3 linked regions of the Frankia casuarinae genome follow. The protein of the gene in region 1 interacts with the protein of each later gene in a pairwise test. Links are inferred from orthologs where the notes say so. Each region holds a gene or a part of one and is shown in the gene's direction. Other genes may lie near its edges.

What was found.
Region 2: the proteins of ftsZ (region 1) and rlmN interact in binary tests that used the Escherichia coli proteins (3 or more experiments, as listed by UniProt). The link is inferred for Frankia casuarinae from one-to-one orthologs.
Region 3: the proteins of ftsZ (region 1) and FRANCCI3_RS06070 interact in binary tests that used the Escherichia coli proteins (3 or more experiments, as listed by UniProt). The link is inferred for Frankia casuarinae from one-to-one orthologs.

Annotation. Positions count from the first base shown.
Region 1 is NC_007777.1:1,708,599-1,718,308, forward strand. The notes cover bases 1-2,954. They hold ftsZ (cell division protein FtsZ), read left to right. Parts: upstream 1-709; coding sequence 710-2,200; downstream 2,201-2,954. Other genes in these bases: murC (UDP-N-acetylmuramate--L-alanine ligase), read right to left, coding at 1-274; pgeF (peptidoglycan editing factor PgeF), read left to right, coding at 2,224-2,907; FRANCCI3_RS07140 (YggS family pyridoxal phosphate enzyme), read left to right, coding at 2,922-2,954. Also shown: more of FRANCCI3_RS07140, read left to right, coding at 2,955-3,944; FRANCCI3_RS07145 (cell division protein SepF), read left to right, coding at 3,955-4,497; FRANCCI3_RS07150 (YggT family protein), read left to right, coding at 4,572-4,826; FRANCCI3_RS07155 (DivIVA domain-containing protein), read left to right, coding at 4,921-5,871; ileS (isoleucine--tRNA ligase), read right to left, coding at 6,146-9,355. UniProt on the Escherichia coli protein: Essential cell division protein that forms a contractile ring structure (Z ring) at the future cell division site. The regulation of the ring assembly controls the timing and the location of cell division.
Region 2 is NC_007777.1:4,270,966-4,280,523, reverse strand. Bases 2,510-5,311 are described here. They hold rlmN (23S rRNA (adenine(2503)-C(2))-methyltransferase RlmN), read left to right. Parts: upstream 2,510-3,178; coding sequence 3,179-4,444; downstream 4,445-5,311. Other genes in these bases: FRANCCI3_RS18050 (alpha/beta hydrolase family esterase), read left to right, coding at 4,425-5,311; FRANCCI3_RS18060 (phosphatidate cytidylyltransferase), read left to right, coding at 2,510-3,077. Outside these bases: rpsB (30S ribosomal protein S2), read left to right, coding at 1-283; tsf (translation elongation factor Ts), read left to right, coding at 549-1,163; frr (ribosome recycling factor), read left to right, coding at 1,440-1,997; more of FRANCCI3_RS18060, read left to right, coding at 2,136-2,509; more of FRANCCI3_RS18050, read left to right, coding at 5,312-5,753; dxr (1-deoxy-D-xylulose-5-phosphate reductoisomerase), read left to right, coding at 5,915-7,195; FRANCCI3_RS18040 (M50 family metallopeptidase), read left to right, coding at 7,227-8,411; ispG (flavodoxin-dependent (E)-4-hydroxy-3-methylbut-2-enyl-diphosphate synthase), read left to right, coding at 8,521-9,558.
Region 3 is NC_007777.1:1,443,682-1,453,361, forward strand. The notes cover bases 1,112-4,035. They hold FRANCCI3_RS06070 (rod shape-determining protein), read left to right. Parts: upstream 1,112-2,019; coding sequence 2,020-3,051; downstream 3,052-4,035. Other genes in these bases: ndk (nucleoside-diphosphate kinase), read left to right, coding at 1,170-1,583; mreC (rod shape-determining protein MreC), read left to right, coding at 3,190-4,035. In the rest of the region: FRANCCI3_RS06060 (dihydrofolate synthase), read left to right, coding at 1-998; more of mreC, read left to right, coding at 4,036-4,173; rod shape-determining protein MreD, read left to right, coding at 4,179-4,721; mrdA (penicillin-binding protein 2), read left to right, coding at 4,718-6,907; rod shape-determining protein RodA, read left to right, coding at 7,024-8,259; FRANCCI3_RS06095 (TIGR03960 family B12-binding radical SAM protein), read left to right, coding at 8,368-9,680. UniProt on the Escherichia coli protein: Forms membrane-associated dynamic filaments that are essential for cell shape determination. Acts by regulating cell wall synthesis and cell elongation, and thus cell shape.

The DNA of each region.
Region 1 (9,710 bases):
GGGCGGCGACGATCTCCGGATGGTCGTCGGGCAGCGCACTGGACGCGACCACGACATCCGCACCGGCGAGCTCGGCGGCGAAGGCGGCCGGACCGGGCGTGGCCCCGATCCGGATCGGTACCCCCCGTGCGCGTAGGGTCGCCACCCGGGGCGAGTCTTCGGAGTCACTGCCGCTCACCGTCCCGCCGCCCGCGAGATGGATCTGGGCCAGCGGAGACAGGCCGCTGCCTCCGATGCCGAGGAAATGGACGTGCTGGGTGCGCTGACCGGTCACGGGAGGCAGTACACCATCATCGGCCCCGGTGGTGGTGAGGTCTCTTGATCCGTGGCACGGCCAGGCGTCGGGATCCGTACATTGATCGGGGTCCGTACATTGAGACGAAGCCCCCGTCGGCTGCGCCGGGAAGGTCGCCGGAGGCGAGTCACGGTTACCACAGACTCCTTCCGGGGCGGGGGTCCCCGCATTGTGGCGAAGCCACCATGCGGGGAAAGTCGTGACGCGCCGACAGCGTCCTTGACCACCGCCGAAGCCGTGCCTACTGTCCGATCCACAGTCGGAAGTTGACATAACTGTAACCGTCTAGCTGACGGTGAAGGTTGAGACTTCGACTGCTTTCCTCGCTCGCCGCGCGGCTCCGCCTTCCCGCGGCGGCGCAGGGGCGGGGTAACCCCCGTCCGACCACCGACGCCGCTGGAGGACCGACACCGCATGGCTGCCCCACAGAACTATCTCGCGGTCATCAAGGTCGTCGGGATCGGTGGTGGTGGCGTCAACGCCGTCAACCGGATGATCGAAGTCGGTCTCAAGGGCGTCGAGTTCATCGCCATCAACACCGATGCCCAGGCCCTGCTCATGAGCGACGCCGACGTGAAACTCGATGTCGGCCGTGAGCTCACCCGAGGCCTCGGCGCCGGAGCCGACCCCGAGGTCGGCCGCCAGGCTGCCGAGGATCACCGGGAGGAGATCGAGGAGGTCCTCAAGGGGGCCGACATGGTCTTCGTCACCGCGGGTGAGGGTGGTGGCACGGGTACCGGCGGTGCGCCGGTCGTCGCGAACGTCGCCCGCTCCCTCGGAGCACTCACCATCGGTGTGGTCACCCGGCCGTTCACCTTCGAGGGTCGGCGCCGGGCCACTCAGGCCGACACCGGTATCGACACTTTGCGTAATGAGGTCGACACCCTCATCGTCATCCCGAACGACCGTCTGCTGGCGATGACGGACCGGGACATCAGCGTTCTCGACGCCTTCCGCAGCGCCGACCAGGTGTTGCTCTCCGGTGTCCAGGGCATCACTGACCTGATCACCACGCCCGGCCTGATCAACCTGGACTTCGCCGACGTCAAGACGGTCATGTCCCATGCCGGCAGCGCCCTGATGGGCATCGGACGGGCCCGCGGCGACGACCGGGCCACCGTCGCCGCCGAACAGGCCATCGCGTCCCCCCTGCTCGAGGCGAGCATGGACGGGGCTCAGGGGGTGCTGCTCAACATCTCGGGTGGGTCGGACCTCGGCCTGTTCGAGATCAACGCGGCCGCCGAGCTGGTCGCCGACGCGGCCCACCCGGAAGCGAACATCATCTTCGGTGCGGTCATCGACGACGCACTCGGGGACGAGGTGCGGGTGACGGTCATCGCCGCCGGCTTCGACACCGTCCAGGACCGGCGGACCCGCACCCTCAACGCGGCGGGGCAGCGGCGCCCGCCGGGGCCGGCCGGCGGGTCGGCTGCCGGGCCGCCGACGGTGGCCGCCCCGGCCACCTCGCCCGCGACAACGATCCTGCCGCCGCTGCCGACGATCTCCACAGTCCCGTCTCGGACGCCGCCCGCCGCCCCCGCCACCCCCGCCGCGCCCCCGCCCGTCGCGCCGGTCCCGCCGCCCACACCGAGCTACCTGCAGGCACCCCCGCCGCCGATCGCGCCGTCGAACGTCGGTCATTACCACCCGGAACCGCTGCCGGGGGCGCCGGCCTCGAACGAACCCGCTGCGGCCGCCACGGCCGAATCGACCGTGATCCCGACGATCGAGTCTCGCCTCGCCCCGCCGAACCGTGAACCGGTGGAGCCGCCGGTCGATCAGGCCTATGGTCAGCACCGCCCGGAGCCGCCGCGCACTGCTCCCCGGCCGACCTACCCGCCTCGCCGGCCGGTGCGGCCGGTGGCCGACGACGACGAGTTGGACGTGCCGGACTTCCTCAAGTAGCCGGTGCCAGGCAGACTTCCGGCATGCCGGTTCTCGTCACCTCGCGCTCGGGCGGGGTCAGCGACCCGCCGTTCGAGGGACTCAATCTGGGCGACCACGTCGGGGATGCCGACGAGGCCGTCGCCGTCAACCGACGCCGGCTCGTCGACCGGCTGCGGATGCCGGTCCAGTACATGCGGCAGGTGCATGGGAGGCAGGTCGCCGTGTTGCGTCGGCACGGGCCGCCTCCACAGGCGGACGCGCTGGTGACCGATGTCCCCGGCCTCGTGCTCGCCGTGATGGTTGCCGACTGCGCACCGGTGCTGTTCGAGGCCCCCGCGGTGGTGGGAGTGGCGCACGCCGGCCGGGTTGGGATGGCCAGTGGCGTGATACACGCCACTCTTGGGGCCCTCGAGCGGCTCGGCGCCGCCCGGGACGAGCTCCGTGTCACCATCGGTCCATGTATCTGTGCCGGCTGTTACGAGGTGCCGGAGGATCTTCGTTGCGAGGTGGATACCCAGGTGCCGGGGAGTGCGGCCACCACCCGCGTCGGCACCGCGGCGATCGACCTGCGTGCCGGTATCCGTCGTCAACTCGCCGCCGCCGGTGTGACCGATATAACAATTTCTGCTCGATGCACCGCCGAGGATCCGGAGCTCTACTCCTACCGTCGAGAGGGTCGGACGGGACGCTTCGCCGGTCTGGCCTGGCTCGGGCCGACGCCATGATCCACCGGCCCGAGATGCCCGCGAGGCATGGCGCATCCGGCTCGGGGGAGTCCGACGGACCGTTCGACCCGGACCGGCCTGCCCCGGACCGGCCTGCCCCGGACCGGCCTGCCCCGGACCGGCCTGCCCCGGACCGGCCTGCCCCGGACCGGCCTGCCCCGGACCGGCCTGCCCCGGACCGGCCTGCCCCGGACCGGCCCGCCCCGGACCGGCCCGCCCCGATCGAGCTCGATCCGGCGCGCCTGGACCGGTTGACGCAGCGGCTGGCCGAGGTCCGGGCTCGGATCGCGGGGGCGGCCCGGGCCGCGGGCCGTGATCCGGACCACCTCACCCTCATTGCGGTCAGTAAAACCTACCCACCCCAGGATGTTGTGATGATGCACACGCTCGGGGTGCGGCACTTCGCCGAGAACCGGGAGCAGGAGGCCGGGCCGAAGGTGAGTCTCGTCACCCGGCTGATCGGCGGGGAACGGAGCGTCCCGGCCAAGGGAACCGGTGACGGCCTGTCCTCCGGTGCCACCGGTTCCGACGATCCGATCTGGCATTTCGTGGGACAACTGCAGCGCAACAAGGCCAGATCCGTTCTTCGTTGGGCGGATTGGGTGCAGTCGGTGGATCGGGTGAGCCTGGTGCCAGTGCTCTCCCGGCTGGCAATGGAACGCGGCCGCCCGCTGTCGATCTGTCTCCAGGTCTCGTTGGACCTCCCTGGTGCTTCCGATGGGAAGATCGGCGCGTCGATCGCCGGCTCGAGGCGCGGAGGGATCGATCCGGCCGGCCTTTCCGCCCTGGCCGATCTTGTCGAGGAGGCGCCGGGACTGGCCCTGCGAGGCGTGATGGCTGTCGCCCCCCGGAGGGGGCAGCCACGACCTGCGTTCGCGCGACTGCGTGAGGTGGCGGAACGCCTGAAGGTGGGGCATCCCCAGGCCACCGTCATCAGTGCCGGCATGTCGGGAGATCTTGAGGACGCTGTGGCCGAAGGCGCGACACACCTTCGGATCGGCACCGCTTTGTTCGGTGAACGGCCTGGTGTCCCTTAGAGTCGCGCCCATGGGGCTCGGGCGCAGGGCGATGGTCTACCTCGGTCTGGCCGAGGAGGATGAGGACTATCTCGACGACGACTATGACGACGGTCGTGCGGTCGGTCGTGACGACCGGCGTGCTATGCACGAACCGGTTCCGATGGACCGTACGGTCCGTCGGATAGACGCACGTGAGGAGCCGGTCGCCATGCCGCGACGTCCACCGGTCGAACCGCTGCGTCCCGCCGGTCCCGTGCCGATGCGCAGGGTGGCCGCGGTGGAGGAGTCGCACCCCTACCGGATCACCACGCTTCAGCCACGCAGCTACAATGAGGCGCGCCAGATCGGCGAGGAGTTCAGGGACGGGACGCCCGTTATCATGAACCTCACCGACATGGACGATGCCGACGCCAAGCGGCTGGTCGACTTCGCCGCAGGTCTGATCTTCGGGCTGCGGGGCGACCTCGAGAAGGTGACAAACAAGGTCTTCCTGCTCTCGCCGCACAACGTCGAGGTCACCGAGACGGACAAGCGACGCATCCGCGAGGGTGGGTTCTACAACCAGTCATAGTCAGGGGGCGTTCGCGTCCCCCCCGTTTCTCAGGAGAGAGCACCATCAGCACAGTAGGAAGCTTGATCTTTTGGGTGCTGACGGTCTATCTGTTGCTCCTGATAGCACGATGGATCATCGATCTGGTTCTTGCCCTCAGCCGATCGTTCCGCCCGACCGGCCCGCTGGTACTGGTCTTCGAGATCGTGTACACGGTAACTGACCCTCCGTTACGATTCATCCGGCGATTTCTTCCGCCGTTGCGGGTGGGTAGCGTTGCGCTTGACCTCGGGTTCCTGCTGCTCTTCCTAGTGGTCATCGTGCTTCGAAGCTATGCGCAGAGGCTGTGACGGGGTTGTTGTGCACACCGCGAGCGCGGGCGCGGCAGACTGCCCGCAGACCGCCCTCTCTTCGGGGAGCGGCGATGCCGCACGAGGAGGCGACGTGGCTCTGACACCACAGGACGTTCAGAACAAGGTCTTCAGTCCGACGAGGTTTCGCACGGGCTACAACGAGGATGAGGTCGACACCTTCCTCGACGAGGTCGAGGCCGAGCTGACGCGGCTGCTGGACGAGAACAGCGACCTGCGCCGGCAGCTCGACGAGGCCCGGCGTTCCGGCGGTGGTGGTCCGGGCGTGCCCGCGCAGATCCTCGAGGAGAACCAGGGCCTGCGCCGCCAGCTCGACGAGGCGCGTCGCCAGATCGCCCAGGCGCAGGCCCAGGCCGCCCAGGCTGCCCGGGAGCGGGGCCAGCAGCCGCAGCCCCCCGCGCCGCAGCAGGGTGGCGCCCCCACCACGGTGATCTCGGCGGTGGGTACCTCCGGACCGCCCGCCCGGGCCGGCGGCAACCCGCAGGTGGAGGCCGACATCGAGCAGCGGGTCGCCCGTACCCTCGTGCTGGCCCAGCGCACGGCGGACGAGGCGCTGCGCGAGGCGCGCGCGGAGTCCGAACGCGCCCGCCGCGAGGCGAGGGCGGACGCGGACCGCATCATCGGTGAGGCCCGGGCGCACGTGGCCGAGCAGCTCGGCGGCTTGGAGGACGACAAGCGTCGTCTCGAGGGCCAGGTCGAGCAGCTTCGGGCGTTCGAGCGGGAGTACCGCACCCGGCTGCGGGCCTACCTGGAGATGCAGCTGCGGGACCTGGACGGCATGCCGACCCAGCCGGCCGTCGGTGCCGGCGGGCCTCCGCGGCCGGGCCTCAACCCGGGTGGTGGACCCACACCGCCCGCGGTGGGCATGGGGCCCAGTGGCGCTGCGCAGAGCCCCGCCCACCAGCCGACCTTCCCGCCCGGTCCGCCCCTGCCCGCCGGCGCCGCCATGGCCCGCGACAACGGTCACGGCCGGCCGGACATGGACGCCACCCGGCGGGACGCCCCGGGAATGCAGGAGTTCTGATCATCCACCGCGCGGCCCTCGGCGGGTCCGGCGTGGCCCTCGGCACCGGCGCGGACGGCCGGTCTCGTGATGGGGTGATCGAGAGATGCTGACGCTTTGTGGAGCGGTTCTTGCTCTGTGTACGGTTCTTGCGGTGGTCGGCATCCTCGCCGGCAGCGGTTTCGTCTATGCGTCCCTGATCTTGACGCTGGCCGCCGCGGCGCTGCTCCCGGCGGGAGCAGTACGCCGGGCCTCTCGCTGGCCCCGGGCCTCTCGCTGACCCCGGGCCTCGGTCTCAGCCGCCGGTCGTCTCGTGCCGGGTGAGCGTGAACGCCAGGCCCAGCTCCTCGGCCGCCGAGCGGGCTGCCGTCTCGCGCGGCTGCGCCGCAGGTAGCTCCGTGCGGGCCGCCTCGGTGAAGGAGACCGCCAGCACCTCCTCGGCCACCGTCTGACCGTGGGTACGCAGAGCGAGCGCGGTCTCCTCGCGCGTCGCCGCCCAGGAGACGTCCACCCGGTCGGTGATCTCCAGCCCCGCCGCCTTGCGCGCGTCCTGGAGCACCCGGACGACGTCGCGGGCGAGCCCGGCGCGGGCGAGCTGCGGGGAGATCTCCAGGTCGAGGGCGACGGAGAGCCCGGACTCGGCGGTGACCGCCCAGCCCTGCCGCGGCGTCTCCGTGATGATCAGCTCGTCCCCGGACAGCTCGACGTCCTCCCCGTCAACGGTGACGGTGAGCCGTCCGTTGACGGGAGGACCGGCGGCCGCGATGGCCGCGGCGGCCGCCTTGGTGTTCCTGCCGAAGCGCCGCCCCAGCGCCCGGAAGTTCGGCTTCACCGAGATGTCGACGACCTCCGAGGTCGCCGGCTCCACCGTGGTCACGTTGAGCTCCTCGGTGATCTGCGCGATCAGCTCGGGGGAGAGCTCGTCAAAGGCACTCGCGCCGACGACCGCCCGCGGCAACGGCTGGCGGGTGCGCACCCCGCTGGCGGCCCGGGCGGCGCGGCCGAGTTCCACGATCCGCCGGACGAGATCCATCTGCTCCGAGAGCTCCGGCGTGTGCAGCCCCGCCGGGAGCTCGGGCCAGGCGGCCAGGTGCACCGAGTCGGGGGTCCGCGGGGATGCGTCGGCGAACAGCCGTGACCACAGCCAGTCGGTGAGGAACGGCGTGAACGGCGCCATCACCCGGGTCAGCGCGTCCAGGCAGGTGTGCAGGGTGCTCAGGGCGTCGGCGTCGCCGGCCCAGAACCGGCGGCGGGACCGGCGGACGTACCAGTTGGACAGGTCGTCGACGAACCGGGCGATCCGCCGCCCGGCCCGCAGCGAGTCGAAGTTCTCCAGCGCATCGTCCACCTCGGCGACGGTGGCCGCGAGCTCGGACAGCGCCCAGCGGTCCAGCACGTGCCGTCGGGCCGGCGGTGTCGCGCGCGGGTCCGCGGCCGGGTCCGCGCCTGGGCGCCAGCCGGCTGCCCCGGCATAGAGAGCGAAGAAGGACGAGGTGTTCCAGTAGGTGAGCAGGACCTTGCGGACGATGTCCTCGATCGCCTCGTGACTCACCCGGCGGTCCGCCCACGGCGAGCCGCCGGCGAGCATCAGCCAGCGGACCGCGTCCGCGCCGTGCCGCTCGAACAGCTCGAAGGGATCGAGCACGTTGCCGAGATGCTTGCTCATCTTGCGGCCGTCGGCGTCCAGGAGCAGGCCGAGACAGAGCACCGTCTCGTAGGAGGAGCGGCCGAACACCAGCGTGCCGACCGCCATCATCGTGTAGAACCAGCCGCGGGTCTGGTCGATCGCCTCGCAAATGTACTGCGCCGGGTACTGCCGGGTGAACGCCGCGAGGTTGTGGTGCGGGGCGCCCCACTGGGCGAACGGCATCGCGCCGCTGTCATACCAGACGTCGATCACCTCGGGCACCCGGTGCGAGGCGCCGCCACAGGTCGGGCAGGTCCCGGTGACCTCGTCGACGAACGGGCGGTGCGGGTCGAGGTCGGCCAGGTTCCGCCCGGCGAGCTCGGAGAGCTCCGCGAGTGACCCGACGCACACCAGGTGGGTGGGGTCGTCGTCGCAGCGCCAGACCGGCAGCGGTGTCCCCCAGTATCGGTTGCGGGACAGCGCCCAGTCGACGTTGCCGCGCAGCCACTCGCCGTACCGACCGGTCTTGATCCGCTCGGGGTGCCAGGTCGTCCGCTCGTTCTGCGCCAGCAGCTCGTCGCGGATGGCGGTGGTCCGGATGTACCAGGACGGCAGCGGATAGTAGATCAACGGTGTGTGACAGCGCCAGCAGTGCGGATAACTGTGCGTATACGTCGACGCCCGCCACAGCCGGCCCCGCTCGCGCAGGTCGGCGGTCAGCGGCGCGTCGGCATCCTTGAAGAACATCCCGCCGACCAGGGGGACGTCGGCGAGGAAGCGACCGTCCGTCCCGATCGGGTTCACCACCGGCAGCCCGCTCGCCCGGCAGACTGCGAGGTCCTCCGCGCCGAACGCTGGCGCCTGGTGGACCAGGCCCGTGCCATCCGTGGTCGTCACGTAGTCGGCGAGCACGACCGAGTGCGGGACGCCGGTGCCGGCCGCGAACCGCTCGGCCGCCAGCAGCTCGAACGGGCGGGTGTAGCGGGCACCGGCCAGCTCCGCCCCGCGGAACCGCTCGACGATCTCGGCGTCCTCGCCGAGGGCCGCGGTGACCAGTGGTTCGGCGACGACGAACAACTCCCCGTCCCCCGCGCGGGCCAGGACGTACTCCACCTCCGGATGAACGGCCACCGCCGTGTTCGACACCAGCGTCCACGGGGTCGTCGTCCATACCAGCAGCTGCGCACCCTGCCCGGCGAGGCCCAGGGCGTCGGCGACGAGCGGGAAACGGACGTAGACCGAGGGGTCGTCGACGTCCGAGTAGCCCTGGGACACCTCGTGGTCACTAAGCGGCGTTTCGTCGCGCGGGCAGTACGGGGTGACCCGGAAGTCCTCGACCAGCAGGCCCTGGTCGAAGATCTGCTTGAGCGACCACCAGACGCTCTCGACGTAGCTGGTGTCCATGGTGCGGTAGGCGCCATCGAGGTCGACCCAATAGCCCATCCGCTCGGTCATCGCGGAGAAGTCCGCGACATGGCGCAGCACCGACTCGCGGCACCGGGCGTTGAACTCGGCGATGCCGAACGCCTCGATGTCGTTTTTGCTGGTGAAGCCGAGCTCCTTCTCGACCGCGAGCTCGACGGGCAGCCCGTGGCAGTCCCAGCCCGCCCGCCGGGGAACGTGGTAGCCCTTCATCGTCCGGTAGCGGGGGAACAGGTCCTTGAAGACCCTGGCCTCCACGTGGTGCGCCCCCGGCCTGCCGTTGGCGGTGGGTGGGCCCTCGTAGAAAACCCACAGCGGGCGGTCCGCGGTGGCCTCCAGCGAACGGTGGAACACCTTGGTGTCGCGCCAGCGGGCCAACGTCTCCCGCTCCAGGGCGGGCAGGTCCACCTGGGCGGGCAGCGGAGCGAAGGTGGGATGCCGCAGAGGGGTGCTCATCGTGGGGACCCGGTCTCCATAGTCGTAATCTCCGTCGGGCTGGTTCTCCAACGGAGGGACGACGCCTCACCGGTCCCGGGCGTGACCATCCGGCCGATGCGCCGGCCGCCTGTCCTACCCGGACCGGGGGTACCGCGGTACCACCCTCCTTGCGCACCCGCTCGGCCGGATCGGGCCGAGGGATGGCCCCTCGTTGTCCTCGCGGCGGCCGGATCTACTGGGGACCCGATGGTCGACCGGATTCCGTTCTTCCGGCGGCTCGGGGGTGATCTTCGCGACGCGCTGGCCACCGGGCTTCCACCGACCCCGGCTCGCTCGGGCTGCGCCCGCCGCTACTCGTCCCCGTCCACGCCGT
Region 2 (9,558 bases), 2.6 Mb from region 1 along the record:
CGACTACCCGATCCCCGGCAACGACGACGCGATCCGCAGCGCTGCCCTGCTCACCCGGGTGGTCGCCGATGCGGTCGCGGACGGTCTGATGGCCCGTGCGGGCGCCTCGAGCTCTGCCGATGCCAAGCCCGAGCAGTCCGCGGGTGAGGAGCCGCTCGCCGAGTGGGAGCAGGCCCTGCTGCGTGGTGAGGCACCTGCCGAGGCCCCGGGTGCGGTGGAGCCGGCGACGGCGGAGCCCGCGGACGGGACACGGCCGGACGCCGCGGTCGGCACCGCGGTCTGACCCGCTACCGCGTCTCATTCGCCTGCGGTGGTGGCGATCGACCAACGGTGACATTGTGTGAGGATGACGGTGGTTCCCCGAGTCGGGTCGGGGACCACCGCTCCCGAATGTCAGGCCTGGTTCCGGTGGTCGGACCCGTGCACCGGATCGGGCGCGCAGCCAGGGCCGCTCGGGCGGGCGCTCCCGCGGCGCCCGGCGGGCACCGCGGGACCGGGGCCGATAGAACTACGACAGCATCCAGACCCACACCGACGAGAAGAGCACCATGGCAGAGATTTCAGTCGCTGACATCCGGAAGCTCCGGGAGCTCACCGGCGCTGGGATGAGCGACGTCAAGAAGGCGTTGGTCGACAACGCCGGGGACTTCGAGAAGGCGAAGTCCTGGCTGCGGGAGAAGGGCAAGGCGCAGGTCGCCAAGCGTGCGGCACGCAGCGCCGCCAACGGCCTGGTCGAGTCCTATCTGCACCGGACCGACCCGCAGCTCCCGCCCACCCTCGGCGTGCTCGTCGAGCTTCGCTGCGAGACGGACTTCGTGGCCAAGACCGAGGACTTCAAGCAACTCGCCCGCGATCTCGCGCAGCACATCGCCGCGGCGGACCCGCTGTACGTCACCGCCGAGCAGATCCCGAACGAGGTCCTCGAGGCGGAGCGAAAGATCTACGAGGCCGCGGCCCGCGAGGAGGGCAAGCCCGAGCAGGCGATCGCGAAGATCGTTGAAGGGCGCGTCAACGGGTATGTGAAGAGCAGCGTGCTGCTTGACCAGCCATGGGTGAAGGACGGCAAGGTGACCATCCGAGCTCTGCTCGACCAGGCCGGCGCGTCACTGGGTGAGAAGATCGAGGTCGGTCGGTTCTCCCGGTTCAACATCCGCCAGGCCTGAGCGTCGTCGGACCGCCGGCTCCCTGTCGGGTGGCCGGCGGCCGTCGGCTCCGAGGCTTCTCGGTGGGTGCGGTGTCGGCCCAGGTCGGCGGGGACGTCGTGGTAGGGCACACTGCAGGCGGCGGCTGTGCGATCATCGGTCAGGCGAATCCGGGACCGGGCGGGACGGCTTCGCCCCTGGGACGACGAACTCGGCTGCGCTCGGCCGAACCGCGGTGATGACAGGACCGGCGCCCGGTGGACGCCGGCGGACCAGGAACAGACGGAAGGAAATGCGGTGATCGACGACACGCTTCTCGAGGCCGAGGAGAAGATGGAGAAGGCGGTCTCGGTCGCCAGGGAGGACTTCGCGAACATCCGCACGGGGCGTATCACTCCCGCGGTCTTCTCCAAGATCCTGGTGGACTACTACGGCGCTCCGACACCGGTGCAGCAGCTCGCGTCGTTCCACATCCCGGAGCCACGTATGGTGATCATCACGCCTTACGACAAGTCGTCCCTGGGGGCGATCGAGAAGGCCGTGCGTGATTCCGATCTCGGGGTCAACCCGAGCAATGACGGCACCATCATCCGGTGTGTTTTTCCGGAGCTGTCCGAGCAACGGCGTCGCGATCTTGTCAAGGTGGCTCGGACCAAGGCCGAGGAAGCCCGGGTGAGTATCCGCAACGTCCGACGTCACGCCAAGGACACGATCGATCGGATCGTGCGGGACGGCGATGCCGGCGAGGACGAGGGCCGGCGGGGTGAGAAGGATCTCGACGAGGCAACCCACCGATACGTCGGACAGGTGGATGAACTTCTTCGGCTCAAGGAATCGGATCTTCTCTCGGTTTGATCACTCCCGCGTCCGTTCTCGATACCGGCCGCTCGCTCCGATGTTCGGTTCCCATGGTCTCGGAATCGCCTGGACGGTCCCCGGATCCGCGCATGACGCATACGCGATGCGGCGGTCGCTGCCCACGGCCGGGCAGCCATGACGACTGTCGACGGCCGCGCGGTGGCTGAGTCCGGGCCGTCCGGGTCATCCGCGCCGCCGGGATCCTCGCCGCCGGGATCCTCGCCTGGGTCCGGTAATCACGGCCGGCCCGCCGGGACGGCGTCCCGGCCCTCACGTGCCGGCCGCAATCTGCCGGCCGCCATCGGTGTCGGCATCCTTCTCGGTGCCGTCATCCTCGTTCCGCTGTTCACCCTGCGGGTGATCTTTGTCGGGGTGATCAGTGCCGCGATGGCCCTGGGCACCCACGAGGTGGTCCGCGCGATCCGACTGACGCAGGTACGGGTTCCCCTGCTTCCCCTGGTTGCCGGGGCGGCGGCCATGCCGGTCGTCGCGTACGCCGACGGGACCACCGGCCTGCTGCTGACTCTCGCCGGCACCATCGGCGTGGCGGCGCTGGTCCGTGCTTTCGGGCCGTCCACGGGTCTGCTCCGCGACGTCGCCGGCGCCGCGTTCGTGGCCGGCTACATCGGCTTTCCGGCCGGCTTCGCCGCGCTGCTCACCGAACCCTCCGATGGTCGCTGGCGAGTCGTCGCCTTTCTGGGAACGGTGGTGGCCAGCGACGTCGGTGGTTACACGGCCGGTGTCCTCTCCGGCGGTCGGCACAAGATGGCCCCCACCGTCTCCCCGGGGAAGTCGTGGGAGGGATTCGCCGGTTCGGCGGTGACCTGTGTGATCGTCGCCGGGATCGTGCTGGCCTGGCCGCTGGAGGCCGAGGCCTGGCAGGGCGTTCTGCTGGGGCTGGCGGTCGCGTGTACCGCGACGATCGGCGACCTGGGTGAGTCTCTGCTCAAGCGCGACATCGGCATCAAGGATATGAGCAGCCTGCTGCCCGGCCATGGTGGCCTGATGGACCGTCTGGACTCGTTGTTGTGCACCGCCCCGGTCGCCTGGCTTCTGATCACTTCCTTCCTGAACTGATCGAAACCGGGTCCAGTCGACCGGTCTCGCCTCTCGTAGGCCCCTTCGGACAGATCCGTGCATTCGTCTCGGTCGCGGTCACCTGGCAGACTGGATCCGCGATGACTGCCACGACCGCCGAATCCGGACGTCCGGACCAGCCCCCGACCGCCGAGGCGGGCCGGCCCGTGCGGCTGACGCTCACCCGGCGAGCGGGCCGAGCGCCGCGTCACCTCGCCGACCTGACCCGGCAGGAACGGCGTGACGTCGCGGTGTCGCTGGGGCAGCCGGCCTTCCGCGCCGATCAGGTGGCCCGGCACTACTATGCGCGGTTGATCGCCGCCGATGAGCCCGAGGCGATGACCGACCTGCCGGAGCGGGACCGCCAGCCGCTCCTCGACGCCCTGCTGCCGAGGCTGCTCGTCCCGGTGCGGACGCTGAGCTGCGACGACGGTCTGACCCGCAAGACGGCATGGCGGACCGTGGACGGCGCTTCTCTCGAGTCTGTGATCATGAGATATCCGGATCGCGCGACGGTCTGTGTGTCGAGCCAGGCGGGCTGCGGCATGGGCTGCCCGTTCTGTGCCACCGGTCAGGGGGGGCTGACCCGAAACCTGTCGACCGCGGAGATCGTCGAACAGGTCGTGCACGCCGCCCGGGTTCTCCGGCGCCGTGAGCTCGCGGGCGGCGAGACCAGGTTGTCGAACGTGGTCTTCATGGGGATGGGCGAGCCGCTGGCGAACTATGCCGCGGTGATCGCCGCGCTACGCCGCCTCACCGCTCACCCCCCCGAGGGCCTGGGCCTGTCGGCTCGCGGCCTGACGGTCAGCACCGTCGGCCTTGTTCCGGCGATTCGTCGTCTCGCCGGAGAGGGCCTGCCGGTGACTCTGGCGGTGTCCCTGCACGCCCCGGACGACGTTCTGCGGAACGAACTCGTCCCCATCAACACCCGTTGGCCGGTGGTCGAGGTGCTCGCGGCCGCCTGGGAGTACGCCGAGGTGACCGGCAGACGGGTAAGCGTCGAGTACGCGCTGATCGACGGGGTCAACGATGACGTGGGACGCGCCGACGCCCTCGCGGACCTGCTCGTCGGCCGGCTCGCGCATGTGAACCTCATTCCGTTGAATCCGACCGGTGGATCCTCGTGGCGCGCCAGCGCCCCGGCCGGCCAGCGCGCGTTCGTCCGCAGGCTCCGGGACCGCGGCATCGTGACGACGGTGCGCGACACCCGGGGCCGGGAGATCGCGGCAGCCTGCGGACAGCTCGCGGCCGAGCCGGCCGGGAAGCCGGAGCGGACGGACCGGCCGGAGCAGGTCGGATCCGACCGTCTCGTCGAGTTCGGTGCCGTGGGGAGCACGACGCCTGACGGTGACCGTGTCCTTCGGTAGTCCGACGAGTCGACGCCGGGGGGCCTCCCGGCCGGGTATCCGGGCGACGAACACCGTATGGCTGCCGATCACGGCCGCCGCCGGAGTGTTGCTGCTGCTCCTGTGGTACGCGATGTCCCAGGAGCCGGGGCCGGCGAAGACCTCGGCGACCCAGGCCGCTCTCGGAGCATCCGGCGGTCGTGCCGCCGGTGCCGCCGTGGCGTCGGCCATACCGTTGCCCACGGTCCCACCGCCCCCCGAGAGCGGCTGCGTCACCGGGAAGACCCTGCCGTCCGGGATCGGTACCCGCGCGCTGCGGGTGGGAGGAACCGAGCGCGGCTACGTCCTCGCCGTACCGACCGCGGGTCCACGGGCCAGGCCACTACCACTGATCTTCAATTTCCATGATCTGAATCAGACGCCGGAAGATCTGGAAGCGTACACGCGGCTCGCCGATCAGGGGACGAAGGCGGGCTTCGTGGTCGCCGCCCCGATCGGGACGCAGATGCGGTGGAACTTCACCAGATCGAAGGCGGTGGGACCCGACGACGTACTCTTCGTCGGCGCGCTGCTCAACGACCTCGTTGGTCAGATGTGCCTGGACGCGGGACGCGTCTTCGCCGTGGGCTACGGGGACGGCGCGAACATGGTGCTCACGCTGGCCTGCGCGCTGCCGGGCCGTCTTGCGGCGGCGGTGACCGTCGGGTCGAGCGTGCTGCCCGGCTCCTGCGCCAAGCCCGCCACCAACGTCCTGGAGATCCATGGGACCTCGGACCAGATCGCACCGTATGCCGGCGGAGGTGCTCCGCGACCGGTCCCCTTCACCGGGGTCGTCGCGCAGCCCGTGGAAGACCGGCTCGCCCGGTACGCCTCCGCTCTGGGCTGCGGCGGAGCCCGCCAGACCTCCCGGGACACGGCCGCCTGGCAGCGCACCGTGTGGAGCGGCTGCCCAGCCGGCCACGATGTCGGACTGTTAGCCATGCAGGGCGCGGGGCACACCTGGCCGGGGGCGCAGGCACGCCCGGCGCTGGGTCCGACCTCCGTCAGCCTGAGTGCCACCATTGTGGCGTTGACCTATTTCGGTTACACGCCTACGCCCGCGACAAGTGGCCTGCCCGCTCCCGCCGTCTCCGCCGGTCCCGCCGGCCCGGGCGTCGCCACCAGTCCGACTCCCGCGGCACCGTCGGCTGAATCCTCCGGACCCGCCGCATCCTCCGGACCTGCCACCACGCCCGCGTCGCCCGCCGCCCCGGATGCCGCCCCCCGTGCCGAACCGTCCGGGCAGCCGGCAGCCGGCGCCACACCTTCTTCCTCACCCGGCCGGGGATGAGTAGACGTCGGAGCCGTCGTCGACGTGACCGACCGGGCCGACGTGCCACCCCGATCGGGGTGGCCGATCGGGGTGGGCGGCGACCGCAAAGTCCTGCCCACCAGACCTGACGAAACGTAGTTGTCACTGGACCCATTGCGCATCTTCGGGTGGCACCTGTCATGAACCGAACAGGGCGGCGTCGAGCGGTCGGTGGGCCTGAGAGAATAGGTGACGTGGTGGAGGCTTCGATCCTGCGTGAGGTTGTCCTGCTCGGGTCCACCGGTTCGATCGGAACCCAGGCAATAGATGTCGTACGCCGCAACCCGCAGCGGTTCCGGGTGGTGGCGTTGATGGGCGGCGGGTCCCGGGTGGACCTGCTCGCCGCTCAGGCACTGGACCTCGGCGTCCAGGCCGTGGGAGTGGCGGCGGCCTCGGCCGCTCAGGACCTCCAGCTGGCCTTCTTCGCCGAGGCGTCGCGGCGTGGCTACCGTCGGGGTGAGTTCCCCGTGCCAAAGATTCTCGCCGGTCCCGACGCCGCGAGCGAGATCGCGGCGTGGCCATGCGACATCGTCCTCAACGGCATCACCGGCTCGGTCGGGTTGGCCCCGACGCTCGCGGCGCTGGCCGCCGGCCGGACTGTGGCGTTGGCGAACAAGGAATCGTTGGTCGCCGGGGGGCCGTTGGTGCTCGACGCGCTCGGTGGCGACCCCGACCGCCTGGTGCCGGTGGATTCCGAGCACTCCGCACTGGCGCAGTGCCTGCGTGGCGGGCGGCGGGACGAGGTACGCAAACTGGTGTTGACCGCCAGCGGAGGTCCCTTCCGCGGGCGCCGCCGCGACGAGCTTGCCGCCGTTACCCCGGAGCAGGCGTTGGCCCATCCCACCTGGGACATGGGACCCCTGGTGACGATCAACTCGGCGACCCTGATGAACAAGGGGCTTGAGCTGATCGAGGCGCACCTGTTCTTCGGGGTTCCCTACGACGACATCGAGGTCGTCGTGCACCCCCAGTCGTTGGTGCACTCGATGGTCGAGTTCACCGACGGCTCGACGATCGCTCAGGTCTCCCCACCGGACATGCGACTGCCCATCGCGCTGGCGCTCGGCTGGCCGGACCGGGTGGCGCAGGCACAGCCGCCGATGGACTGGTCGCGGGCGCAGGCGCTTACCTTCGAACCGCTGGACGAGGTGGCGTTCCCGGCGGTGGAGCTCGCGCGCACAGCCGGGCGGCGCGGCGGCACCGCCCCCGCGGTCTTCAACGCCGCGAACGAGGAGGCGGTGGCGGCCTTCCTCGCCGGGCGGCTGCCCTTCATCCGTATCGTCGACCTGGTGGCCGAGGTCATCGCCGAGCACGAAGTGATCGATCATCCCACGGTGGAGGAGGTGTTCGCCACCGAACGAGCCGCGCGGGCGGCGGCAGGGCGGCTGATCCGGCGCGAGACCGAACGGGACACGGTATGAGCCGCCCCCCCGGCGCCGAGGGGGCGGTCTGATGGAGCTTCTCGGCATTGCGGCGTTCGCACTGGCCCTGCTGGTGTCGGTCGTCGCGCACGAGGCCGGGCATTTCGTGACGGCCCGGCACTACGGCATGAAGGCCTCCAAGTTCTTCGTCGGTTTCGGGCCGACCATCTGGTCCCGGCGGCGGGGGGAGACCGAGTACGGTGTCAAGGCCATTCCGGCCGGCGGTTTCGTCAAGATCGAGGGGATGACTCCGCTCGAGGAGATCGATCCGGCCGATGAACCCCGCGCCTTCCACAATGCGCGGGCGCGGGCCCGGCTCGTGGTCATGTCGGCCGGTTCCTTCGTGCATTTCGTCATCGCCATCGTGCTGGTCTACGGAGTGCTCGTTGTCCTGGGCACGACCACGATCAGCGAGTCGAGGGTCGGCGCGACGAGTTGCATCGCCACGACCGCGACTTGTTCCGGACCGGGGCCGGCCGCGGCGGCCGGTCTGCGGCCGGGTGACCGGATCGTCAGCTTCGGCGGAGTTCCGGTCACGACCTGGACGCAGTTCACCCGGCAGGTGCGTGCGCACGGAGCGGGGCCTGCGGTGATGGTCGTCGAACGGGACGGCCGCACCCTCACTCTCACGCCGAACCTGGTGGAGGTCCGGCGCGATCGGGAGACCGGGCAGGCGGGCGACGACCGGGTCGGCGCCTTGGGCGTCAAACCGGGAACCGAGACAGTGCACTACAACCCGATCGAAGCGGTGCCCCGCACCTTCGATGTCATCGGGTCCGGGTTCACCGGCATGTACGAAACGCTGACCCGCCGGATCGGTGATATCGGTAATATCTTCAGCGACAACCGCGACCCCCAGGGTTTCATCAGCGTGGTGGGAGCGGCGCGTATCGGCGGTGACGTGGTCTCGGCCGAGGGCAGTTCGGCCGTGGACCGGGTGCGGAACCTTCTCATTCTGGTCGCCGCGATCAATCTCGCGGTCGGAATTTTTAACCTGTTGCCCCTACTCCCGTTGGACGGCGGTCATATTGCCGTGCTGGGCTTCGAGCAGGCCCGGCACGGTCTACGCAGGCTCCGGGGTTATCGCGGTCCGGTGCAGAAGGTGGATTTCGCCAAACTGTTACCAGCCACGTACGCCACGGTCGTCGTATTGCTCGGGTTCAGTCTGCTTGTCCTGTCCGCCGACATCGTCAATCCCATTCGCCTGAATCAGTAATTTCGTATGAACATGCGCGACGGTGTGCCATTCTGCCCTGCCTCCTGCAGCCGACAGGCCGAGTCAGTCGCACGTCGATCTTCGTCTCCGATTCGCCAGTGAGGACAACGTGACCGTAACTCTGGGCATGCCAACCGCTCCGGCCCGTCCGCTCGGCACGCGGCGGCACAGCCGGCAGATCCACGTGGGCAACGTCCTGGTCGGGGGTGACGCTCCGGTCTCCGTTCAGTCGATGTGCACCACGTTGACGTCGGACGTCAACGCCACGCTGCAGCAGATCGCACAGCTGACAGCGTCGGGATGCCAGATCGTCCGGGTCGCGGTGCCAAGCCAGGACGACGCCGACGCCCTCGCCGCGATCGCCCGCAAGTCCCCGATCCCGGTGATTGCCGATATCCACTTCCAGCCCAAGTACGTCTTCGCCGCGATCGACGCGGGCTGCGCCGCGGTCCGGGTCAACCCCGGCAACATCAAGGCTTTTGACGACAAGGTCGGGGAGATTGCTCGCGCGGCGAAGGCCGCCGGCGTTCCGATCCGGATCGGGGTCAACGCGGGTTCACTCGACAAGCGGCTGTTGGCGAAGTACGGCAAGGCCACGCCGGAGGCGCTGACGGAGTCGGCCTTGTGGGAATGCTCGCTGTTCGAGGAGCACGACTTCCGTGACATCAAGATCTCGGTGAAGCACCACGACCCGGTCGTCATGATCCAGGCGTACCGGCTGCTCGCCCAGGCCTGCGACTACCCGCTGCACCTCGGTGTCACCGAGGCCGGACCGTCCTTCCAGGGCACGGTCAAGTCCGCGGTCGCCTTCGGGGCCCTGCTCGCCGAGGGAATCGGTGACACGATCAGGGTGTCGCTGTCGGCACCGCCGGTCGAGGAGGTGAAGGTCGGCACCGCGATCCTGGAGTCCCTGGGACTTCGGCAGCGTAAGCTCGAAATCGTATCCTGCCCTTCCTGCGGTCGGGCTCAGGTCGATGTCTACACCCTTGCCAATCAGGTCAGCGCCGGTCTCGAGGGCATGGAGGTCCCGTTGCGCGTCGCCGTCATGGGCTGCGTCGTGAACGGGCCGGGCGAGGCCAGGGAGGCCGATCTCGGCGTCGCATCCGGGAACGGCAAGGGTCAGATCTTCGTCCGAGGTGAGGTCGTG
Region 3 (9,680 bases), 260 kb from region 1 along the record:
CCGCCTTCGCCGACGCCCCCGCCGACCTCGCCGTGATCGAGTCCGGCTGGGACGACGCCGGCGAGCTGAGCGCACTGCTCGACGCGCCGGTGTCGGTCGTCACCCCCGTGGCGGTGGGCGAGTGGGAGCCGGCGGCGGGCCTGGACCGGATCACCACGCGGACGGCGGGAGTCATCCGCGCCGACACCCTGGTCGTGCTGGCCCAGCAGGTCCTGCCCGCCGCGCAGGCGCTGCTGCGGCGCGCCGCCGAGACCGGGGCGATGGTCGCCCGGGAGGGGCTGGAGTTCGGTGTACTCGGCCGGCAGGTGGCCGTCGGGGGGCAGATGATCACGCTGAAGGGGCTGGGCGGCACCTACGAGGAGATCTTCCTGCCGCTGCACGGCGCGCATCAGGCCCATAACGCGGCGGTCGCGCTGGCCGCGGTCGAGGCGTTCCTCGGCGGCGGGCGCAACCAACTCGACGTCGATGCGGTCCGCGCCGGTTTTGCCGAGGTGGACTCCCGGGGCCGGCTGGAGGTCGTCCGCCGGTCCCCGACGATCATTCTTGACGTGGCCGGCTCGCCTGTGGCGGCGGGCGCGCTGGCCGCGGCGCTCGACGAGGCGTTCACCTTCGACGTCCTTGTCGGGGTCATCGCCATCGAGCGCGAGGTCGAGAGTGCCGCCGCTCGGGACGGTGGTGGCGAGCGGGACGGTGCCGCCGAGCGGGACGGTGCCGCCGAGCGGGAGGCAGCGGAGCTCCTGGCCGTCCTGGAGCCGGTCCTGAACACGGTGGTGGTCACCGCCGGTGCTGGGCCCGGATGGCTGCCGGTCGACGGTCTCGCCGCGGTCGCCGTGGGTGTCTTCGGCTCCGACCGGGTGGAGGTCGTACCCCGGTTGGACGACGCGCTCGACGCCGGGGTGCGCCTCGCCGAGGAGGACGCCGATCTGGGTGGCGCCGGCGTGGTGGTCACCGGTTCGGCCTCCGTCGTGGGTCGGGCCCGGGCGTTGCTGCGTCCGTGACGTCCTCCTGGGTTTTCCGACATGTTCCCGACGCGTTCCTGATGCGGTTGCGGGGCGTTCCCGGGACGCCGCGGTCCCGTCACGGTGCGGACGTGGGCACCCTGTAAGTTGGCGAGGGATCCTTGGGTCCCTCGTCGAGGACGACGAAGTCGATGATCGAGAAGGAGTACCGTGTCCGTCGAGCGCACCCTCATCCTGGTCAAGCCCGATGGCGTCAGCCGTGGCCTCGTCGGTGAGGTCGTCGGCCGGCTCGAGCGCAAGGGGCTCACTCTGGTGGCGCTCGAACTGCGCACGTTGGAGCGGTCCGTCGCCGAGACGCACTACGGAGAGCATGCCAGCAAGCCGTTCTTCGGTGAACTGGTCGACTTCATCACCTCCGGGCCGCTGGTGGCCCTCGTGGCCGAGGGGCCGCGTGCGGTGGAGGCGTCGCGTGGGCTGATCGGCGCAACCGATCCGGTCAAGGCCGCGCCCGGCTCGCTGCGTGGGGACTACGCGCTGGAGATCGGCCAGAACCTCGTGCACGGCTCGGACTCGCCGGAGTCTGCCAAGCGGGAGATCGACCTCTTCTTCCCGGGCCTGAGCTGACCGCGTAGCCGTTCACACCGACCGGGGCGTTCCCGAGACGCATCGAGACGCCTCCGGTCGGATTTCGGGTGGCCTGGCCTGGCCTGGCCGGGCCGGGACCGTGGGCGTGTCGCCCTCGTGACTCATGGGTGTGCGCAGGGCGGTTCCGGCCCAAGGGTGACACGAAACCGGCCCATCACCGACCGGGGCGGCGAGGGGCCCGGTGTCGGTCTACCCTTCAAGTACTTGCCCGGAGCGTGTCCGGTGGGTCGCGGTAACCGACAGGGTCGTGGTCGGTGGCCGTGGTCGAATTCCCGGTGGGCGCCCGGGTCGTCTTGTCCGATCTACGAACTCTGTACGTGTTCCACGCGCTTCTCCGGCTCCTCGGTAGGCCGTGCCTGTCGGTCGCGCCGGAGGCGGCCAGGACCGCATCCCCCGGGAAGGTCGGTACCCGACGATGTCCAGTTCGCTGTCGTTCCTCGGTCGTGACATGGCCGTCGACCTCGGTACCGCCAACACGCTGGTGTACGTGCGTGGCCGCGGGATCGTCCTCAACGAACCGAGCGTGGTCGCGATCAATACCACCACCTCGGGCATCCTCGCCGTCGGAACCGACGCCAAGCGGATGATCGGCCGGACGCCCGGCAACGTGGTGGCCGTGCGGCCGCTGAAGGACGGCGTCATCGCCGACTTCGAGACGACCGAGCGGATGCTGCGCTACTTCATCCAGAAGGTGCACCGGCGGCGCCATTTCGCCAAGCCCAGGCTGGTCGTATGCGTGCCCTCCGGCATCACGGGCGTGGAACAGCGGGCCGTGAAGGACGCCGGCTATCAGGCCGGCGCCCGCAAGGTCTACATCATTGAGGAGCCGATGGCCGCGGCGATCGGCGCTGGTCTGCCGGTGCACGAGCCGACCGGCAACATGGTCGTGGACATCGGCGGGGGTACCACCGAGGTCGCCGTGATCTCACTGGGCGGCATCGTCACCAGCCAGTCGATCCGTACCGCCGGGGACGAACTCGACGTCGCGATCATCTCCTACGTCAAGAAGGAGTACTCGCTGATGCTCGGCGAACGCACCGCCGAGGAGATCAAGATGGCGATCGGGTCGGCGCACAAGGTTCCCGACGAGCCCAGCGCCGAGATCCGTGGGCGTGACCTGATCACCGGACTGCCGAAGACGATCGTGGTGACCGCGGAGGAGATCCGCAAGGCGATCGAGGATCCGGTCAACGCGGTCATCGACGCGGTGAAGGTGACCCTCGACCGCTGCCCGCCGGAGCTCTCCGGCGACATCATGGACCGCGGCATCGTCCTCACCGGCGGCGGGGCGCTGCTGCGCGGTCTCGACGAGCGGCTGCGGCAGGAGACCGGCATGCCGATCCACATCGCGGAGAATCCACTGCATTCGGTTGCAATGGGGTCGGGCAAGTGTGTGGAGGAGTTCGAGGCCCTACAGCAGGTACTGATCTCCGAGCCGCGGCGCTAGGCGCTTGCGCAGGGCCTTTGCCGATCCCTTCCCATTGGACCGATCCCTTCCCATTGGATATAGCCGGAGCGGTGCCTGGTGCCGCGTGGCCGTCGCCACGCGGCACCGGATCGCGTAAGAGTGTGTTCGGAGGGTGTTGTGGGCCGTGGCACGAGGCGATCTCGCCTGGTGATCGTCGCCCTGCTCATCATCGCCTTCACTCTGATCACCTTGGACTACCGGACCGGGAGATCGGCCACCGGAGCACGTGGGGTTCTGCACTCGATCTTCGGGGGGGTCGAGAACGGCGTCACGACGGTCACCCGCCCGATTGGCCGGACCGCCTCCTCCCTGACGCATCCGAACCGCTATCACGACCGGGCGGATCGACTCGCGGAGGAGAACGCCCGCCTGCGCCGCCAGATCGCCGACGACACCGAGATCGGCCGGATGTCGACCGAACTCGCCGACCTCCGGTTGTTGGCGGACAAGGGCCAGTACACCATCGTGCCGGCGAAGGTGATTGCGGTCGGTGACGTGACGGGGACGGACTGGACCGTCACCATCAACGCCGGCAGGGCCGACGGCATCGTGGTCGACAAGACCGTGCTCAATGCCGACGGGCTGGTCGGCACGGTGTCCGGCGTGACCGAGCACACCGCAATCGTCCGGCTGGCCTGCGACCCGGGTAGTCACATCGGAGCACGGCTCGAACGCACCCAGCTGCTCGGTGCCGTGGCCGGTGGGCAGGGACCGGGCACGTTGACCTTCACGCTGTACGACGCCTCATATCGGGTGCAGAAAGGTGATCGGCTGGTCACCTTCGGCAGTCTCGACTACGTCGCCGGCGTCCCGATCGGTATGGTCACCAAGGTCACTGACGTCGATGGTCTGTCGCGGACCGCCGAGGTCAAACCGTACGCGTCGGTCGGCACCCTGGACCTGGTCGGGGTGGTGGTCGGCAAGCCACCGGCCGACCCCGGCGACCGGGTGCTGACGCCCAGGCCGGTGCCGACCGAGCCGGCCGCGTCCGTTCCGCCGACCGCGTCCGTTCCGCCGGCCCCGCTGTCACCCACCGCTGGGTCGCCGGTGGGGGGATCATTGGCCGGGGCGGCATCCGGCGTCGGGGGCGGAGCGGGTTGAGCGTGATGTGGGGCATCGCCGGCCCTGAGGAGACCCTGCGCGGGCGCGCCGTCGTGGCCGCGGTCGTGCTCCTGACCGTCGCCCTGATCCTCCAGGTCTCCGTGATCGCCCGGCTGGGTCTGCCCGGTGGCCGGCTTGACCTCATGCTCGTTCTGTTGGCAGCGATCGCGCTGATCGAGGGGCCATTGCTCGGCGCGGTCGCCGGCTTCGTGGCGGGATTGCTGGCCGATCTGTCCTCCAGTCATGTCCTCGGTCAGACTGCTCTCGTTTTGTGTCTGATCGGTTACGCTGTCGGACTGGCGATGGATGCGGCGGAGCGGTCGGTGGTGGTTCCCCTGGCGGCGATCGGTGGGGCGAGTGTGCTGGGCACTCTCGGATACGCCGCCACCACCTCGATCCTCGGTGAGGCGGCGTTGACGGGAGGTCAGGCTGTGCTGCGGGCGTTGGTAGCCGGCGTCTACGCCCTCCTGCTCACCCCGTTCCTGTTCCCGTTGCTGCTCGCGGGCTCCCGGCGGCTGGCCGGCGGTCGACGGCGGGAGCCGCGGTGAACGACCGGATGCGGGTCCGCGTCCTGCTGCTGCGCGTGCTGGTCGTCTCCCTGCTCATCACACTCGGCGCGCGGCTGTGGGTGCTCCAGATCCTGGACGGTGACCGTTACCGCCGGGTTGCCGAGACCAACCGGGTCCGCGAGGTGGTGACGCCCGCGACCCGGGGGATGATCCTTGACGACAAGGGGCAGGCCCTCGTCCGAAACCGTACGTCGCTGGTCATCTCGGTGAACCGGTCGACCACGGATCGGCAGGCCGACCAGGGCAGGGCCGTCCTCGCCCGCCTCGCCGCGGTGATCGGCACCCCCGCGGACGAGCTCGCCCGGCGAATCCGGTTCTGTAGCGCCCAGGTGAAGCCGCCCTGCTGGAACGGATCGCCCTACCAGCCGGTACCGGTCGCCAAGGACGTCAGTCCGCGGCAGGCCCTCGCCGTCATCGAACATCCCGACCGCTTCCCCGGTGTCTCCGCCGACCTGCAGGCCGTCCGCGAGTACCCGCATGGCGCGCTGGCCGCGCACGAGCTGGGCTATCTCGCGCCGGTCAGTCAGGACCAGCTCGACAAGCAGGGGGATGAGAAGGGCTACCACCTCAACAGCCTGATCGGCGTCGCCGGTCTGGAGAGCACCTATGACGACGAGCTGCGCGGCACCGACGGGGTGGAACGCCTGGAGGTGGACCGGTTCGGCCGGGTGGCCGGTACCGCGTCGACCATCGCGCCGCTCAGCGGTGACCACCTGGTGCTCAACCTCGACCTCGACGTGCAGCAGGCGGTCGAGCAGGCGCTGACGGAAACGATCAAGAAGCTCGGGGGCGGCCCGCGCACCGCCTCCGCGGTTGTGCTGGACGTGCGCACCGGCGGGGTGATCGCGATGGCGAGCCTGCCGTCCTACGACCCGTCGGTCTTTAGCGGTGGGGTCTCGGAGAGCGATTACCGGGCGCTGTCCGATCCCGCGAACGGCATCCCGCTGCTCTCGCGGGCCTACCAGGGGTCGGGGCCGGCCGGCTCCACCTTCAAGGCCATCTCCACCGCCGTCGCGATGCAGAACCTGGGCGCCAAGGGGAACGACCGCTACGACTGCGCGCCCAGCCTGCAGATCGGTGACCAGGTCTTCCACAATTTCGACGGCGAGTCGGCCGGTCCGATCACCCTGCACCAGGCGCTGGTCATTTCCTGTGACGTCATCTTCGACAAGTTCGCCTACGACGCCTGGCTCGCGGACGGCGGGCTGCGTAACGGCCGTGGGCCCTACTCCCCCCCGAAAGAATACTTCGTCAAGATGGCCCAGGCGATGGGCTTCGGCCGGACCACCGGGCTGGATCTGCCCGGCGAGACGCGGGGCTCCGTCGTCGACCGCGCCGGCGCCAAGGCGATCTGGGCGGAGCTCAAGGACTCCTACTGCCGGCGGGCCAAGAACGGCTACCCGGAGGAACCCGACCCGGCCAAGGCCGAGCGGTACCGCAAGTACGCCGCCGAGGCGTGCGTTGACGGCTACCTGTACAACGCCGGTGCCGCCACCCAGTTCGCGATCGGCCAAGGCCAGTACCTGTCGCTGAGCCCGCTGCAGCTCGCCGTCGCCTACGCGGCCATCGCCAACGGCGGCACCCTGTACAAGCCCACCCTCGCCAAGGCCACCGTGTCTCCGGACGGCAAGGTCGTCAGGACCTTCGCGCCGCGCCGGGCCGGGACGCTGCCGGTCTCACCGGAGAACCTCGCCTACATCCGGGACAGCCTGCGCGGGGTGACGACGGAGGGCGGGGGCACCGCCACCGGCGTCTTCGCGGACTGGCCGAGCGACGTCGTCCCGATCGCGGCGAAGACCGGAACCGCCGAGGTTGAGGGTAAAGGGGACACCTCCTGGTTTGCCTCCTTCGCGCCGGCGAACGACCCCCAGTTCGCCGTCGTGGTCACCATCCCGGACTCCGGGACCGGCGCGGAGTTCGCGGCTCCGGTGGCCAAACAGATCTACCAGGCAATCTACGGTGTCGGCCGGCCGGCGGCGATGCCGGGTGGGAAACCGCCGGCCGGGCTGCCGAAGCTCAACCGGGACGGGACGATCGCGGCGGCGTCACCGCAGCCCGCCCCCGCGACGCTGGCCTCGCCGGCCGGATCGGCGCCGGGCCCGGCCGCCCCCCTGCCCGGCACCAGCGGCGCGGGCGTGACGGCGACGGGCCGGGCGCCGCCCTGACGGCCACCTCGTGCCGTGAGGACGGCGCCTCGGGATGGGGGCGGGGTCTCGGGGGATGGGGTGGGAGCCCAGGACGTGAATGTCGTGTCGGCGTGACGGTGGTGGCGGGAGGCGCAGTGGTAGACGAAGCGGGACCCACCGCACTTCGATCGTCTCCGGTGCCCATCCGGGGGCGGATCGGGCACCTGCGGGAGAGGGCTTCCGGGCCCCACTCGCCGCTGCGCCGGCTCGACTGGCCGCTGCAGCTCTGCGTCATCGCGTTGTCCGTTCTCGGTGCTCTGCTGGTCTGGTCGGCGACCCGCCAGCGGCTCAGCGAGGCGGGCAGTGATCCCAACACCTTCCTCGATCGGCACCTGCTGAACCTGGCCATCGGGCTGGTGCTCGGCGCGGTTGCGACCGTCATCGACTACCGGGCGGTGCGGGCCTACGCGCCCTTCGTCTATCTCGGCTCGCTCGTCGGGCTCGTCGCGGTACTCCTGTTCGGTTCGACGATCAACGGCGCACACTCGTGGATTGTGCTGCCTGCCGGCTTCCAGCTGCAGCCGTCCGAGTTCGCCAAGATGGCGCTCGTGGTCGGCGCGGCGATGATCCTCGGTGAGAAACACGAGGACCGGCACACGGGAGTCCGGCGCGGCGCCCCTGGCCACGGTGACGTGCTGCTCGTGCTCGGGCTCGCCGTGGTCCCGATCGGCTTGATCATGTTGCAGCCGGACTTCGGTACCGTCATGGTTCTGGTCTTCACCACCCTCGGCATGCTGGCGGTCAGCGGCGCGCCGCGCCGATGGGTGCTGGGGCTGATCCTCTGCGGTGTGCTGTTCGGCGGCGCGATCCTCCAGTTCCATCTTCTGAAGCCGTACCAGGAGGCCCGGCTGACCTCGTTCGTCTCCGAGAACAAGGCATCGTCCGGCACGGGCTACAACGTCGACCAGGCGATGATCGCGATCGCCAACGGCGGAATCTCCGGACGGGGCCTGCTGCACGGCCAGCAGACCCAGGGCCAGTTCGTCCCGGAACAGCAGACGGACTTCGTGTTCAGTGTCGCGGGGGAGGAGTTGGGATATCTCGGGGGTGGCGGAATCATCGTGTTGCTCGGCGTGGTTCTGTGGCGGGCCCTGTCGATCGGCTTCGGCTCGCAGGACTCCTTCGGCGCGCTCGTCGCCACCGGGGTCGTCTCCTGGTTCACCTTCCAGGCGTTCGTCAACATCGGCATGTGCCTGGGCATCATGCCGGTCACCGGCCTGCCGTTGCCTTTTCTCTCCTACGGCGGTTCGTCGATGTTCGCAAACATGATTGCTGTCGGACTCCTGCAGAACGTGCGGCTGCGATCCCGATCGGACCCGTATGCCTCCTGAGCTCGCTCGGCGGCGCTTCCCGGGTCGGCGGCGCTTCCCGGGTCGGCCGCGCTTCCCGGGTCGGCCGAGCGTCGAGGTGGACCTGGCGCGTGCCGTAGGCTCGCATGCATGTCCGGACAGTCGCTGTTCGCTCGCCTGGAGCCGCTGCTCCCGCGGGTGCGAAGGCCCGTGCAGTACGTCGGAGGCGAAGGCAACTCCACGGTCAAACCCTGGGACTCCGCGGCCGTCCGCTGGTGCCTGATGTATCCGGACGCCTACGAGATCGGCCTGCCCAACCAGGGACTACAGATTCTGTACGAGATCCTCAACGAGCAGCCGGATGTGCTCGCCGAGCGCACCTACTCGGTGTGGCCGGACCTGGAAGCGTTGCTGCGCGAGCACGGGCTGCCGCAGTTCACGGTGGACGCCCACCGCGCGGTGGGCGATTTCGACCTGTTGGGCGTCAGCTTCGCCACCGAACTCGGGTATACCAACCTGCTGACGGCACTCGATCTTGCCGGGATCTCGTTGCACGCGGCCGAGCGCACCGACGCCGATCCGCTGGTCGTCGCGGGGGGGCATGCCGCCTTCAATCCCGAGCCGATCGCCACGTTCGTCGACGCCGTCGTGCTCGGCGACGGCGAGCAGGCCGTGCTGGGCATCACCGACGTGGTTCGCGCCTGGAAGGCGGCCGGGAGTCCCGGTGGCCGGGGCGAGCTGTTGCACCGGCTGGCCTGCCGGCGCCTGGTGTACGTGCCGGCGTTCTACGACGTCTCCTACCGGCCCGACGGCCGTATCCGGTCGGTCACCCGCAACCGGGACGACGTGCCGGCCCGGCCGAGCAAGCACACGCTGTCCGATCTCGACTCCTGGCCGTATCCGAAGGCTCCGCTGGTCCCGCTCGCCGAGACGGTGCACGAGCGGATGAGCGTGGAGATCTTCCGCGGCTGCACCCGGGGCTGCCGGTTCTGCCAGGCCGGGATGATCACCCGTCCGGTGCGTGAGCGCAACATCGCCACCATCGGTGCGATGGTCGACGCGGGGCTGCGCGCGACGGGCTTCTCCGAGGTCGGCCTGCTGTCGTTGTCGAGCGCGGACCACACCGAGATCGGCGAGATCGCCACCGGTCTCGCCGACCGGTACGAGGGCGCCAACGTCTCGTTGAGTCTGCCGTCCACTCGGGTGGACGCCTTCAACGTCACGCTCGCGAACGAATTCTCCCGTAACGGCCGGCGTAGCGGGCTGACCTTCGCCCCCGAGGGCGGCTCCGAGCGGCTGCGTCGGGTCATCAACAAGATGGTCAGTGCCGAGGACCTGGTCCGCACCGTTAGCACCGCTTACGCTCACGGCTGGCGGCAGGTGAAGCTCTATTTCATGTGCGGCCTGCCGACCGAGACCGACGAAGACGTGCTGGAGATCGCCGACCTCGCCAGGGAGGTCAT